4 regions of the Paenibacillus sp. SER-28 genome follow, and region 1 is predicted to be linked to each of the others. Evidence: riboswitches for the same ligand, from Rfam matches in the RefSeq annotation. Region 1 holds a riboswitch; each other region holds the start of a gene.
The links. A riboswitch is a leader RNA that binds a small molecule or an ion and turns the genes downstream of it on or off. The one in region 1 is predicted to bind thiamine pyrophosphate.
Positions count from the first base shown of each region.

Region 1 (3,112 bases):
TCCACTTGAAAATAGTAGTGTAGATCCGTATAGATACCTATTATCGTATGATGGGGATTATCCAAAGTCAACGCCTGAACCGGAAAAGTAAAAATGATGCAAAGAATTGTCGATGTTTGTTCTCGTTCTGTAATATGGTTGTCACAAAAACATCGGTTTACAGTAGCCGCAACTATTCTATATAATTTATGTAACCATGTTTCATAGTGTGAAACGAATATGGATACAAGAGGAGCGGTTCACGATGGAAGACCGTAAATTAACCGTTCGCGCTGTAGAGCGTGCACTTGATATACTGCTGTGTTTTACTGCAAATTCGGATCTTGGCCTGACGGAGATTGCCTCCAAAATTGGTCTACATAAAAGCACGGTTCATCGGCTGCTGACTACGTTGGAGGATCGGGGCTTTGTCGTTCGGAATGCCGAAACGGAAAAATATCGACTTGGCTTCCGCATTTGGGAGCTATCCACGCATTTGTCCCAAAGTGACGAGCCGGCGGTGCTGTTACAACCTGCAATGGAAGGACTACGTGACCGTCTGGGGGAGACGGTCAGCTTGTACTTACGGGACGGCAGCATGCGTATTCGCATACAAGCCGTGCAGAGCAATCAGGCGATCCGCAGGGTCGCGCCTGTAGGTGCGCGTATGCCGCTGGCTGTAGGGGCCTCCAGCAAGGTGCTGGCGGCCTTTATGCCGCCGCAGGAGCTGGAAGCCCTGCTAAGCGGGGATGAATGGCCGCCCTCAGTAGACCCGGAGGTCTATAAAGCCCAGCTGCAGGACATTCGCGAGAAGGGCTATGCGACCAGCTATGAAGAACGGGAGCCAGGGGCTGCTGCTGTGGCAGCGCCAATTGTGAACCGGAAGGGACAGGTCACTGCGGCTTTATCTGTATCCGGCCCGGTCAGCCGACTTGCACCCGAGACGCTACATGACTTTGCTCCGATTTTGATCGAAGCGGCGAAGGAAATGGGGCTTATGCTTCCGTAACAAGAATGAACACAGTTGAAGCAAGCAGAGTGATTTGATAGGGAGTGTCTTCTTGGTAAAAGGGTACCTAGAAGGGTTGCCAAAGCCATAAATTTGAAGTAGTCTGGTAAGGAAGGCGGATGTCTGTTATATCCGCCTCATGTGAATAGAAGTATCACAGTTACTGGGGGAGCCTGTAATGCCGGGCTGAGATGGAATCGTGCAAGATTCCGGACCCTTTGCACCTGATCTGGATCATACCAGCGTAGGGAAGTAATCGGCCATTGAAATGTATACGCGGCTGCTGTCTACAGTGGCGCATTGGAATGGATTATTCCATATGCGCATTGTCTGGATAGCTGTCTCGTTAGATTAGCCGGTTCCCTGGGGAACCGGCTTTTTTGCATAGATCAGCGCCACCCTGGGAATGGTTCCGGATCGGTGTGTTATTTCATCGAAACGGGAGGAATGGACAATGAAGCCGACAGAAGCAGAAGGAACAAAAGGAACAGAATTGAAATCAGCAGAAGTAAGATTGGTAGGAACAAAAGAAGTTGAGGTAGAGAAGACAAACGGGGAGCAAGCCAGTGGGGTAACGCCCTTTCCAGGAAGCCGTAAGGTATATATTCAAGGCTCGCGGCCGGACATTGCCGTGCCAGAGCGCGAAATTGCTCTTCATCCTACACATACGCCGCAGGGCACGGAGCATCATGAGCCATTGCGTGTATATGATACAAGCGGTCCCATGACCGACGAAGCCTATCAGGTCGATATCCGTCAGGGCCTGCCTCCATTACGGCGAGCTTGGGCACTGGAACGGGGCGATGTGGAGGCTTACGAGGGACGCGCCGTCCAGCCGGAGGATAATGGACTGAAACCTGGCTCCAAACGGGAGACAGTGGAATTTCCCGGCGTGACCAATCGTCCGCTTCGTGCTTCGCAAGGGCGTACAGTGACGCAAATGCATTATGCGCGGCAAGGGATCATTACGCCCGAAATGGAATTTGCGGCGATCCGCGAAGGGGTGGAGCCTGAGTTTGTACGGCAGGAGTTGGCGGCTGGACGAGCCATTTTGCCTTCGAATATCAATCACCCGGAAAGCGAGCCAATGGTCATTGGGCGTCATTTTCACGTGAAGATCAATGCGAACATTGGTAATTCTGCGGTTACCTCCTCCATCGAGGAGGAAGTGGAGAAAATGACTTGGGCTGTGCGTTGGGGCTCGGATACGGTTATGGACCTGTCTACAGGCCGTAATATCCATACAACACGTGAATGGATCATTCGGAATTCTCCTGTACCGATTGGGACTGTGCCGCTGTATCAGGCACTCGAAAAGGTGAACGGTGAAGCAGAAGCGCTGACGTGGGAGTTGTATCGCGATACGCTGATTGAGCAGGCGGAGCAGGGAGTGGACTATTTTACAATTCATGCGGGTGTATTGCTGCGGTATATTCCGATGACGGCGAATAGAATGACGGGAATTGTATCCCGGGGCGGATCAATCATGGCAGCCTGGTGCCTTGCGCACCATCAGGAGAATTTTTTGTATACACATTTTGAAGAAATTTGCGAAATTATGAAAGCCTATGATGTAGCCTTTTCTCTCGGGGATGGTCTACGTCCGGGTAGTATCTATGATGCGAATGATGAAGCACAGTTTGCAGAGCTGGAAACGTTGGGCGAGCTAACGCAAATCGCATGGAAGCATGATGTTCAGGTCATGATTGAAGGGCCGGGACATGTCCCTATGCATAAAATCAAAGAGAATGTGGATTTACAAATGGAGATTTGTAAGGAAGCTCCTTTCTATACCTTGGGACCGCTCACGACGGATATTGCCCCCGGATATGATCATATTACCTCAGCCATCGGGGCGGCGATGATCGGTTGGTTCGGGACGTCCATGCTGTGTTATGTTACGCCTAAGGAGCATTTGGGTCTGCCCAATAAGGATGATGTCCGTGAGGGTGTCATTACCTACAAAATTGCGGCACATGCTGCCGATCTGGCGAAAGGGCATCCACGGGCGCAGCAGCGGGATGATGCTTTGTCCAAGGCACGCTTTGAGTTCCGCTGGCGGGATCAGTTCAATCTGTCGCTTGATCCCGAGCGTGCCTTATCCTACCATGATGAAACGCTACC
Region 1 is NZ_JBRECM010000003.1:43,740-46,851, reverse strand. It holds gene ACUYLD_RS10305 (IclR family transcriptional regulator) at 245-988, shown strand; TPP riboswitch at 1,144-1,256, shown strand; gene thiC (phosphomethylpyrimidine synthase ThiC) at 1,443-3,112, shown strand, end outside.

Region 2 (3,112 bases), 400 kb from region 1:
AATTTGAGGTGTGACCAAGCCGAGGACACCCACTCTGAGCGCATGCTCTTCACCTTTCTCATCCGTTACCGTTTTATCAAGAATTCGATAAGGGGTAAAATAATTTTTAGTAGCTTGCCCCCCCTTATCAACATAAACGTTCGCATTTACGTAAGGAAAATCGGCTCCCTTGAGCGATTTCTCCAGAAAGTCGAGGCCGTAGTTGAATTCGTGGTTGCCCACTGTCGCCGCATCATAGCCCATCAAGTTCATCATCTTGTAGACCGGATGGATACCGCCCTCTTTTTCATAGGTTTTGTTTCTGGCCATATAATCGCCTAATGGATTGCCCTGCAGCAAATCACCGTTATCGAACAGCATGCTGTTTCTTGTTTCACTACGCGCCTGTTGGATCAAACTGGCTGTGCTAATCAGGCCATATTCGTTGGTTTCTTTGTCCGAATAGTAATCGTAGTTCATCAGGGATGCATGAATATCCGTTGTTTCCATGATCCGCAAATTCACCGTAGCGCTATCGCGAGAATCGCTAGCTGCCCAGGATGGAGCGGCCGAAAACACCAGCATGCTACAAGCTACAACGGCTGCTGTAAACCCTTTAAACCAATTTTTACGAAATAACAAAATATACCCCTCCTCATTAAGGTGTATGACTCATATACATACTTTTGCACATATATGTAAGCCTTGAACCCACCATTTCTATTTTAATCCAACGCCAGACAAAAGAGTAGTCATTCACTTAAATTATTTATGAAAAAATAATTAATTCTCTCAAAAACAAAAAACCAGCATACCTCCTAAAAAACTCGGAGATTCACTGGTTTATCCATTTATATTCTCATTATTTATTCCACACTTGGCGCTCCGTTTGCTGACCCACATACTCAATGCGAGTCGGATTCACGTCCAGAATGACATAATCGGGATCATCCGGTCCGGAAAACCATTCCTTCAAGGAATCGTTCCACACTTGTTTGCGTAGCCCCTCATCAGCTGTAATCTGGACAGTAGCCTCCACTTCTACGACTTCCTTTGTACCGCCAACTTCATAACCCAGCAGCAGATAAGCATTCGGATTATCCTTTAGCTCATCTACTTTATGCGTTTTGCGATCTGTCGCCAGATGAATGTTCATTCCATCGTTAAAAAGGGCCATATAGCGTACTTTCGGTTTGCCACCCTCTACCGTACCTAACGAGCAAAATTTGTTGTTATCCAAAGCCTTCACAATGGCTTGTTCTAGTTGGCTACGATCCAATGTTTCCGTTTTACCCACAGTACAACAACTCCTTTTCACGAATTAGAATTCTCTACGGCCATGCCATTGGGCACCAGCCCATCTGAACCTACCTGCACAGCTGTTCTGAAAATAACATGACCCGATCAGATCGGATTGATGCATGCTCATTTTCAGATCAAAGCTCACAGTAAAAGTGTACCCTGTCGTTCGGCAAATGAACCGTCATCTCTTCCTCCATGCTGGACAGACCCGCATTCAAGGCATATAATCGTCGTAGTAAACCCGAATAAATGAACCCATTAAACCATACAATGCCAGGGGTGCTGGAATCGGCCGGCTGAGAGTGTGTCCCAAGACACTGACCCTTACAACCTGATCTGGGTAATGCCAGCGTAGGAATGCTTAAGCAAGATGTGCCTTTTTTACATAGGACCATCCCTTACTTTGGTATATACAAGCGCAAGCGTCCCGGAACCTCGGGGCGCTTTTTTTGTTGAAGATTAAGTTGTTGGAAAGATCGCGTCCGGCAGATGTTATTTTTATGAAAATGGGGAACATAAGCTGTCTGATTGGACGGATAACGGGTAATTAAAGGAGAGAACACAACGATGAAGCGCATGAAAATGTTAAGCCTCGGACTGATCAGTCTGTGGCTCATGGCCCTGACCCTGACCCTGACCGCTTGCGGTGGAAGTCCCTCCACATCCCAAGAAGCGGCTCCCGCTACCAACACTCAAACGTCTACTCCGGCAAAGGAGCTCAAAGATGTTAAAGTCGTGCTCGACTGGACACCCAATACGAATCATACGGGACTCTATGTTGCCAAGGACAAAGGATTTTACGAAAAAGCGGGTTTGAATGTCCAAATTATTCAACCTGGTTCAGGCGGAGCCGATCAAATGGTTGCCTCTAATGCTGCACCTTTTGGTATCAGCTACCAAGAAGGCGTCACACAGGCTCGTACGCAAGGCGTGCCGCTTGTTTCCATCGCTGCGGTGATTCAGCATAATACCTCAGGCTTCGCAGCCCCAGTAGATCGCGGAATTAAGAGCCCCAAAGATTTTGAAGGTAAAAAATACGGCGGTTGGGGCTCTCCCGTAGAAGAAGCGGTCATGAAATCCATCATGGATTCAGACAAAGGCGATGTGAGCAAAGTGAAGATCGTCAACATGGGCAATGCAGACTATTTTACAGCCGTGAAGCGGGATATCGACTTTGCCTGGATTTTCTACGCATGGACCGGAATTGAGGCCCAGCTTCGAGGTGAGTCATTAGATATGCTGTATGTAAAAGATTATTCCAAAAGCCTCGATTACTATACACCTGTAATTGTGAGCAACGAACAGACAATAAAAAATGATCCAGAACTGGTAAAAGCGTTCATGAACGCTACCGCACAAGGCTATGAATACACTATCGCCCATCCAGATGAAGCCGCGGACATCTTAAGCAAAGCTGTACCGGAGCTGGATAAAAAACTGGTACTTGCCAGCCAAAAATGGCTGAGCCCGCGTTATCAGGACGATGCCGCGCAATGGGGTGTGCAAAAAGCGGAGGTATGGCAAAACTATTCGGACTGGATGTACGAACGCAAGCTGCTCAGCAAGCCTTTGGAAGTGGATAAAGCCTTCACAAACGACTTCTTGCCCAAGCGCTGATCATTTGTTAAAACGCTAAATAAGACTGAACTAGAGAAGTGAACGAAGTTCCACTACGCAGTCGGATGGTGCTTCCCATCGCTGTTGTACCCAGATTTCTTTTATGAATATCCAGAGGTTGAAATCTGGGTACAAAGGCGAACGCTAACGCTTGTACAGCACCATTCCGCCCACTTCGTTCTCGTTCCACTTGGTTTATTCTTTAGTCTCATAG
Region 2 is NZ_JBRECM010000003.1:448,373-451,484, forward strand. It holds gene ACUYLD_RS12245 (bifunctional 2',3'-cyclic-nucleotide 2'-phosphodiesterase/3'-nucleotidase) at 1-621, opposite strand, end outside; gene ACUYLD_RS12250 (pyridoxamine 5'-phosphate oxidase family protein) at 842-1,276, opposite strand; TPP riboswitch at 1,547-1,656, shown strand; gene ACUYLD_RS12255 (ABC transporter substrate-binding protein) at 1,849-2,898, shown strand; gene ACUYLD_RS12260 (hypothetical protein) at 2,906-3,088, opposite strand.
Region 2: another riboswitch for thiamine pyrophosphate. It lies ahead of ACUYLD_RS12255 (ABC transporter substrate-binding protein); the one in region 1 lies ahead of thiC (phosphomethylpyrimidine synthase ThiC).

Region 3 (3,112 bases), on a different contig from region 1:
CGCAAAACCAACCTTTCAATTCAAAGAGGCACGTGCAAGCGGAAAGACGGTATTTGAGGGTATTGATTTTGAGATTGGTTATACACATGCCCTTTTGCCTAAGATGTCCATGACGATTGAACGTGGCGAAAAAATTGCAATTGTCGGCTACAACGGTGTCGGTAAATCGACATTGCTCAAAACCATATTGGGAAAAATTCCGCCAATCAGTGGAAAAACCTATCAAGGTGATTTTTTGCAGCCCGCTTATTTTGAGCAGGAAGTAAAGGCAGAGAAAATTACACCGATTGACGATGTGTGGAATGAATTTCCGCATTTGAACCAGCATGAAGTACGAGCGCATTTGGCGCGCTGCGGTTTGAAAAATGAGCATATCACACGTCCGCTATCTGCGCTTAGTGGTGGAGAACAGGCTAAAGTCCGTCTTTGCAAACTGTTAATGCGTGAAAGCAACTGGGTATTGTTCGATGAGCCTACCAACCACTTGGATGTTAAAGCAAAGGATGAGCTGAAACGTGCCTTGAAGGAATACAAAGGGACGGTATTGCTTGTATCTCACGAACCGGACTTTTACGAGGATTGGGTAACCAAAACGTGGAATGTGGAAGAGTGGTCAAGTAAAGTTAACTAAAATCAGTTAAATCCAGTTCTGCATATTTCACACGAAGTGGGGTTTGCAGAATTAGGAAAATATGCTAAGCTATCTATAGCTTATACAATAAAATAGTCACACTAGGGGAGCCGCCCATGCGGCTGAGACGGAATAAATGGATTTCGGACCCTTTGCACCTGATCTGGGTTATGCCAGCGTAGGGAAGTGAGCGCCGTACAAACAAGGCAACACCATCTTTATTTTGTTTGTGCGTGGGACGATACACGTATACGGATATCATGGTCCGTTAGATTATTGGACGTTCGTTAAACCACTTCCTTGGGGAAGTGGTTTTTTTGCGTTTCGTTCATTTTAAGTTGTTCGAGCTTCCGTAGACGGATTCACATACAATCCCCTTTCATTACTGCTGGTAGACGTGGCTGCTAAGCTTAGATCCTTTAATCCAATGTGAGGTGAAGACAAAATCGAATTACACGCAATTTCGATGGAAAAGGGCACTTTTGCACAAGCCGCCCGAGTGGCTGCTATGATTTGTCCGTATGTTCATTATGTACACGCACGTTTAAAACAGAATGGTGCCTCTGCATTGCTTTCTTTGACTCGCAGCATGGTGGAGCAGGAAGTTCCTTTGCAACAAATTGTAGTAAATGATCGTGTGGATGTAGCTTTACTTACTTTGGTTGGAACCGTCCAGCTACCAGCTAATGGATTACCTGTTGTGGATGTGAAAAGCCTACTTTCAAAGAGTACACGCTGTGGAGTGTCTGTGCATTCCTTGGAGGAGGCGCAGACTGCCGAGCAGGCAGGAGCAGACTATGTACTTTATGGTCACGTATATGAGACCCATTGTAAGCCCGGTATTGTACCGCGGGGTTTAGCTCAGCTTGAACATATTTGCAGGCTGTTGAACATTCCGGTGATCGCGCTGGGCGGCATACAACCGCACCATATCCCGGAGCTTTATAGGGCCCGAGCAAGCGGAATTGCGGTGATGTCTGGTATATGGGAGGCTGAGTCGCCCGTTGCAGCTGCGATGGAATATAGGCGAATGGCAGATCTTGTAGTTCACAGCCTGTAGCGAGAAAACGAGAGTAGAGGCAAGCTGAAAGCAGAATGGTTTATGGAGAGGAGACACGGAACAAGTGCTAAAGATACACACAGAGGCAAGAGCGATAGGACATGCTGAATGCTTGGTCATAGGTGGAGGTGTCATCGGCAGTTCCATTGCTTATCATGTGGCCAAGGAGGGAAGAAGTACAATCATGCTGGAACGATTGATCCCGGGTGAGGGAGCCTCAGGAGCAGCGGTTGGAATGCTGGCAGCGGAAAGTGAAGAGTTCACCGACTCTGAGCTGGCACGATTTGCTCGCAGAAGTCGAGATGCATTCCCTGAGCTTGTCTGTGATCTGGAGCGTTTGTCGGGTATTTCGGTGGAATTCCGTACAGAAGGATTTGTGACCCCTTTCCGTACGGAAACTGAAGGCCAAAAACGCTGGAAAGCTGCTAAAACGCGAGAGGATGATTGTCCTATCTGGTGGGATGCGAGGGAATTGGCCCGACGAATTCCAGGTTTGGATGAACAAGCGATCGGAGCAATATATCGTTCAAAGGAGACACAAGTGGCTCCTGTCCAGCTTTGTCGTGCTTATGCAGGTGCTGCTGCGGTGCTGGGAGCAACGGTATGGTCTGGTACACGGGCAGAGCAACTGGTCATACAGGATGGTCGAGTTTGCGGTGTCCGAACAGATAGCGGCTTTTTTTCCTGCGATCAGGTCATTATTGCTGGAGGCTTGGATAGCATGAAATTACTGGCGCAGGTTGGGTTTGAATATCCACTTTATCCGGTCAAGGGCGAAGCGGTAGCGGTCTCCTTGAAGGATCACCCATTAGAATACACCATTTATGCTGATGATATTTACCTCGTGCCTAAACAGTATAACGAGCTTTGGATTGGGGCAACGAGCCTTCCGCATCAATATGACGAACAAGTGACCGTAGGAGGCTTGGAGGGCTTGCTGGCACGTGCCTCTGCCTGGCTGCCGCGCGTCCGTGAAGCTTCTTTTATACGCACTTGGGCGGGCTTACGTCCGCAGGCTGCATCAGGTCACCCTTTTATAGGCACTGTTCCTGGGGTCGAGGGCGTATATGCTGCGGTCGGGCATTATCGCAACGGTGTCCTGCTGAGTGATGCTACCGGGCGTGCGATGGCAGCTATGCTTAATGGAGCTGGTGCAGCAGAACTTGGGATAAGTAGTTTTTCTTCTGAGCTCTTCAAGGAGAAAAGCTTATGAAGCTGACGATTAACGGCCAGAGCATGATCTTTTCTAATCGAATCACTCATGTGAATCAATTGCTACATGAGCTTGATGTAAAGGTGAAAACCGTAGTGGTGGAGCTGAATCGGCATATATTGAGCCGTGAAGATCATGATGAAGCGGTACTGAAGGATGGAGATTGCCTAGAGATTGTACATTTTGTGGGAGGCGGTTGATTATGTTA
Region 3 is NZ_JBRECM010000002.1:700,654-703,765, forward strand. It holds gene ACUYLD_RS08785 (ABC-F family ATP-binding cassette domain-containing protein) at 1-631, shown strand, start outside; TPP riboswitch at 725-833, shown strand; gene ACUYLD_RS08790 (thiamine phosphate synthase) at 1,098-1,691, shown strand; gene thiO (glycine oxidase ThiO) at 1,756-2,904, shown strand; gene thiS (sulfur carrier protein ThiS) at 2,901-3,104, shown strand; gene ACUYLD_RS08805 (thiazole synthase) at 3,107-3,112, shown strand, end outside.
Region 3: another riboswitch for thiamine pyrophosphate. It lies ahead of ACUYLD_RS08790 (thiamine phosphate synthase); the one in region 1 lies ahead of thiC (phosphomethylpyrimidine synthase ThiC).

Region 4 (3,112 bases), on a different contig from region 1:
CTTCCAGCTGCAGCAGTTCAGCGCCTCCCTTGGCAATCATCACGGGATCGACGACGACCTTTTTCCAGCCGAACTTTCGGATCTGCTCGCTCACAAGACGGATGATGCCGGCATTAAACAGCATGCCAGTCTTCAGGGCATCCACTCCAAGGTCTAATCCTACAGCTTCGATCTGTTCCGCTGTTGCTTCCTCTGGTAGCGGATATACGCCGTGGACCCCTAAGGTATTCTGTACGGTAATGGCCGTAATAGCCGACATGCCGTACACGCCAAGTTCTTGAAAGGTTTTGAGATCAGCTTGAATTCCAGCCCCGCCGCCACTGTCTGAACCAGCAATCGTCAGCGCTCTGGGTACACGAACGTCTGTCATCGCGCACCACCTGCTGCTGTTGTTCCGGCTTCATGGATCGAGACATGCCCCTCTAGTGAACCTGTATGCAGTTTGGCCAGCTCGTCGAGAAAGGCAATCTGGAAGCTGCCGGGCCCCAGCTCTGCGGTACGTGCTGCGGCTCGAGAAGCTGCTGCACCGTAAAATGCCAAACCTGCTGTACCGGCGAGCAGCAGGTTGGGTTCAACAGCTGCAAAGGCACCTAACACAGAGGTCAGCAGACAACCTGCTCCGGTTACCTTCGTGAGGAGCGCGTCTCCGCCGCTAATCATTCGTGCTTCGGCCCCATCGGTGATGACATCCTCTTTTCCAGTAATGACAACCATCGTATTGAGCGTTCGAGCAGCCCGAATTGCCAGATCGACATGGCCGCTGTCAGCACTGTCACCGGCATCTACGCCTTTAATCTCACGCGCTTCTCCAACAAGATGTGCGACTTCGGCTGCATTGCCCCGCACCAATGAGATTTTGACTTCACTCAGGATTCGCAGTGCCGATTCAGTTCTAAAGCTCGTTGCTCCCGCACCGACCGGATCTAGCAGCACCGGAACACCGTGTGCATTCGCCGATTGTCCAGCAATGATCATGGCATCCACCAGTTCGCGGTTCAGTGTACCGATGTTTAACACGACGGCACCTGCTATTTTTGCCATATCTGCTACTTCCTCAGGTGCATAGGCCATCACCGGGGAGGCGCCCAATGCATACAGGCCGTTGGCCGTAAAGTTGGTGACTACCACATTGGTCATATTGTGAACGAGGGGTTTGCTGTTTTGTACCTTCGTCAGGAGATCCGAATAACTTTTTTTCCATGTACTCATAATGATTATCCTCTCTATAGTTGGTAGTTCAACAGGGCATTAACCGTACTTCACACATCGAATCGCCAGGCTGACTATTCCAAGACCGCTGCCTGCATCTGGACCGGCCATTCTTCCTGCTTATAAGCCATGTCCCAGAACTTATATTCCAGCTGGCAGCTCAGTATAAAATGCTCAATCATCCGCTCCCGCTCAGCAGCCGTTGCGTCTTCCGCCCAAGCATCTACACGTTCTCGGAACTTGAGTGTTGTATCATCAAGCTGGTCTCCATAGAAGCCAATCCATTCATAGAACGGATGAGACTCATCCGGCTTTACTTCATCCAGCAGCCTGCGACCAATCTCGGCATACGTCCACATACATGGCAGCAGCACAGCCAAGATCTCGCCCAGGCTACCCTCATGCGCAACCGTCAGCATGTGACGGATATAGTGATGAGCCGACGGAGCGAGCGGATATCCCTGCAACTCTTCATAGGTCACCCCTGCGACAGCACAGAAATTTTGATGCGGATGAACCTCGCTGTGGAGAATAAAAGAGATTTGTTCATTAAATACAGCCATATCCTCCCGATTCGTGCATTTGGAGATTGCGATGCCGTATATCCGCATGTAGGCGTTCAAATATTCAAAGTCCTGTTTTACATAGTGAATCAGCTGTCCCCTTGTCAAACTTCCTTCAGCAATACCTCTCACAAAGGGGTGCTCAAAAATCGCTTGAAAAATGCCGTCCGCCTGCCGACGGAGTTCTTCTGTAAAACTCAATTTCCCCACCTCCATCAAATTGAAGAGCAAGAAGTCCTGTAAGAATATAATTCCGGAACAACGCTAAAAAGCCGCCCCGGAAAAATGGGAGCGGCTTCAACAATAGGCCCAATACGCAAAAAAACGTTTGAAACCTTATATATGAAGGCTCCACTTTCCTACGCTAGTACGAACTAGATCAGGTTCAAAGGGTCCAAGATACGTTCTTGTCTCAGCCATAGCGGCTCCCCTAGTGGACTTCTATTCTTTTGACTATTACTGTACATACGTTCATACGCTATGTCAAACATAGTGTGCAAAATATTAAATTTCCTCTAGTTAGGTGTTTTGAGCTTAGTGAGGGTGATGAATTACACTTTCCACAGCTTTGACCTTGGCATATTCCGGTTTCCACATTGCATCTCGTATAGCTTGTTCCACATCTGAAATGTGCGCCTGAGCTACCTGATCCTGTATCGCGGCTTTTGCAACCGCAATCGCAACAGCGTACGAAACTTCGCGTAATTTTCGGATATGAGGGAGTAGCGCTCCGCCAGGCGTATTCGAATCTACACCATTGGCAACAGCAACTGCTGCCGCTGTAAACATCGCAGGGGTAATCCTTTTGGCTTTAACCACAATCGCACCCAGACCCAGTCCCGGAAAAACAAAGGCATTGTTCGCCTGTCCAATCTCAAATTTCGTACCGTTATAGGTGACGGGCTCAAAAGGACTTCCGGTTGCAATCAGTGCTTTGCCATCGGTCCACCGGATCAAATCCTCGGGTACTGCTTCTGCAAGGTTTGTAGGATTGGACATGGGCATAATGATCGGGCGTTCTACATGTTTCGCCATCTCCTTGATGATCTCTTCAGAAAAGGCACCTGCTACACCGGAAGTTCCAATCAATATCGTAGGCTTCACCTGACGGATGACCTCTAGCAGTGGTATTTTGCCGTCACCCGATCGGGTCCATGAGCTGACTTCATCCTTTTTGCGCACATACGGTTTCTGATACTCCAATACGTCTTCCATATCTTCCATTAACAGCCCGCGATAATCAAAGGCCCAAAAGGACTTGAAGGAATCTTCTGCGGAAAGGCCGTCCTCAATCATAGCACCCCGAATTTGATCAGCGTTACCGATTCCTGCTGCCCCTG
Region 4 is NZ_JBRECM010000014.1:88,744-91,855, reverse strand. It holds gene thiD (bifunctional hydroxymethylpyrimidine kinase/phosphomethylpyrimidine kinase) at 1-370, opposite strand, end outside; gene thiM (hydroxyethylthiazole kinase) at 367-1,209, opposite strand; gene tenA (thiaminase II) at 1,284-1,973, opposite strand; TPP riboswitch at 2,112-2,214, opposite strand; gene ACUYLD_RS23350 (NAD-dependent malic enzyme) at 2,307-3,112, opposite strand, start outside.
Region 4: another riboswitch for thiamine pyrophosphate. It lies ahead of tenA (thiaminase II); the one in region 1 lies ahead of thiC (phosphomethylpyrimidine synthase ThiC).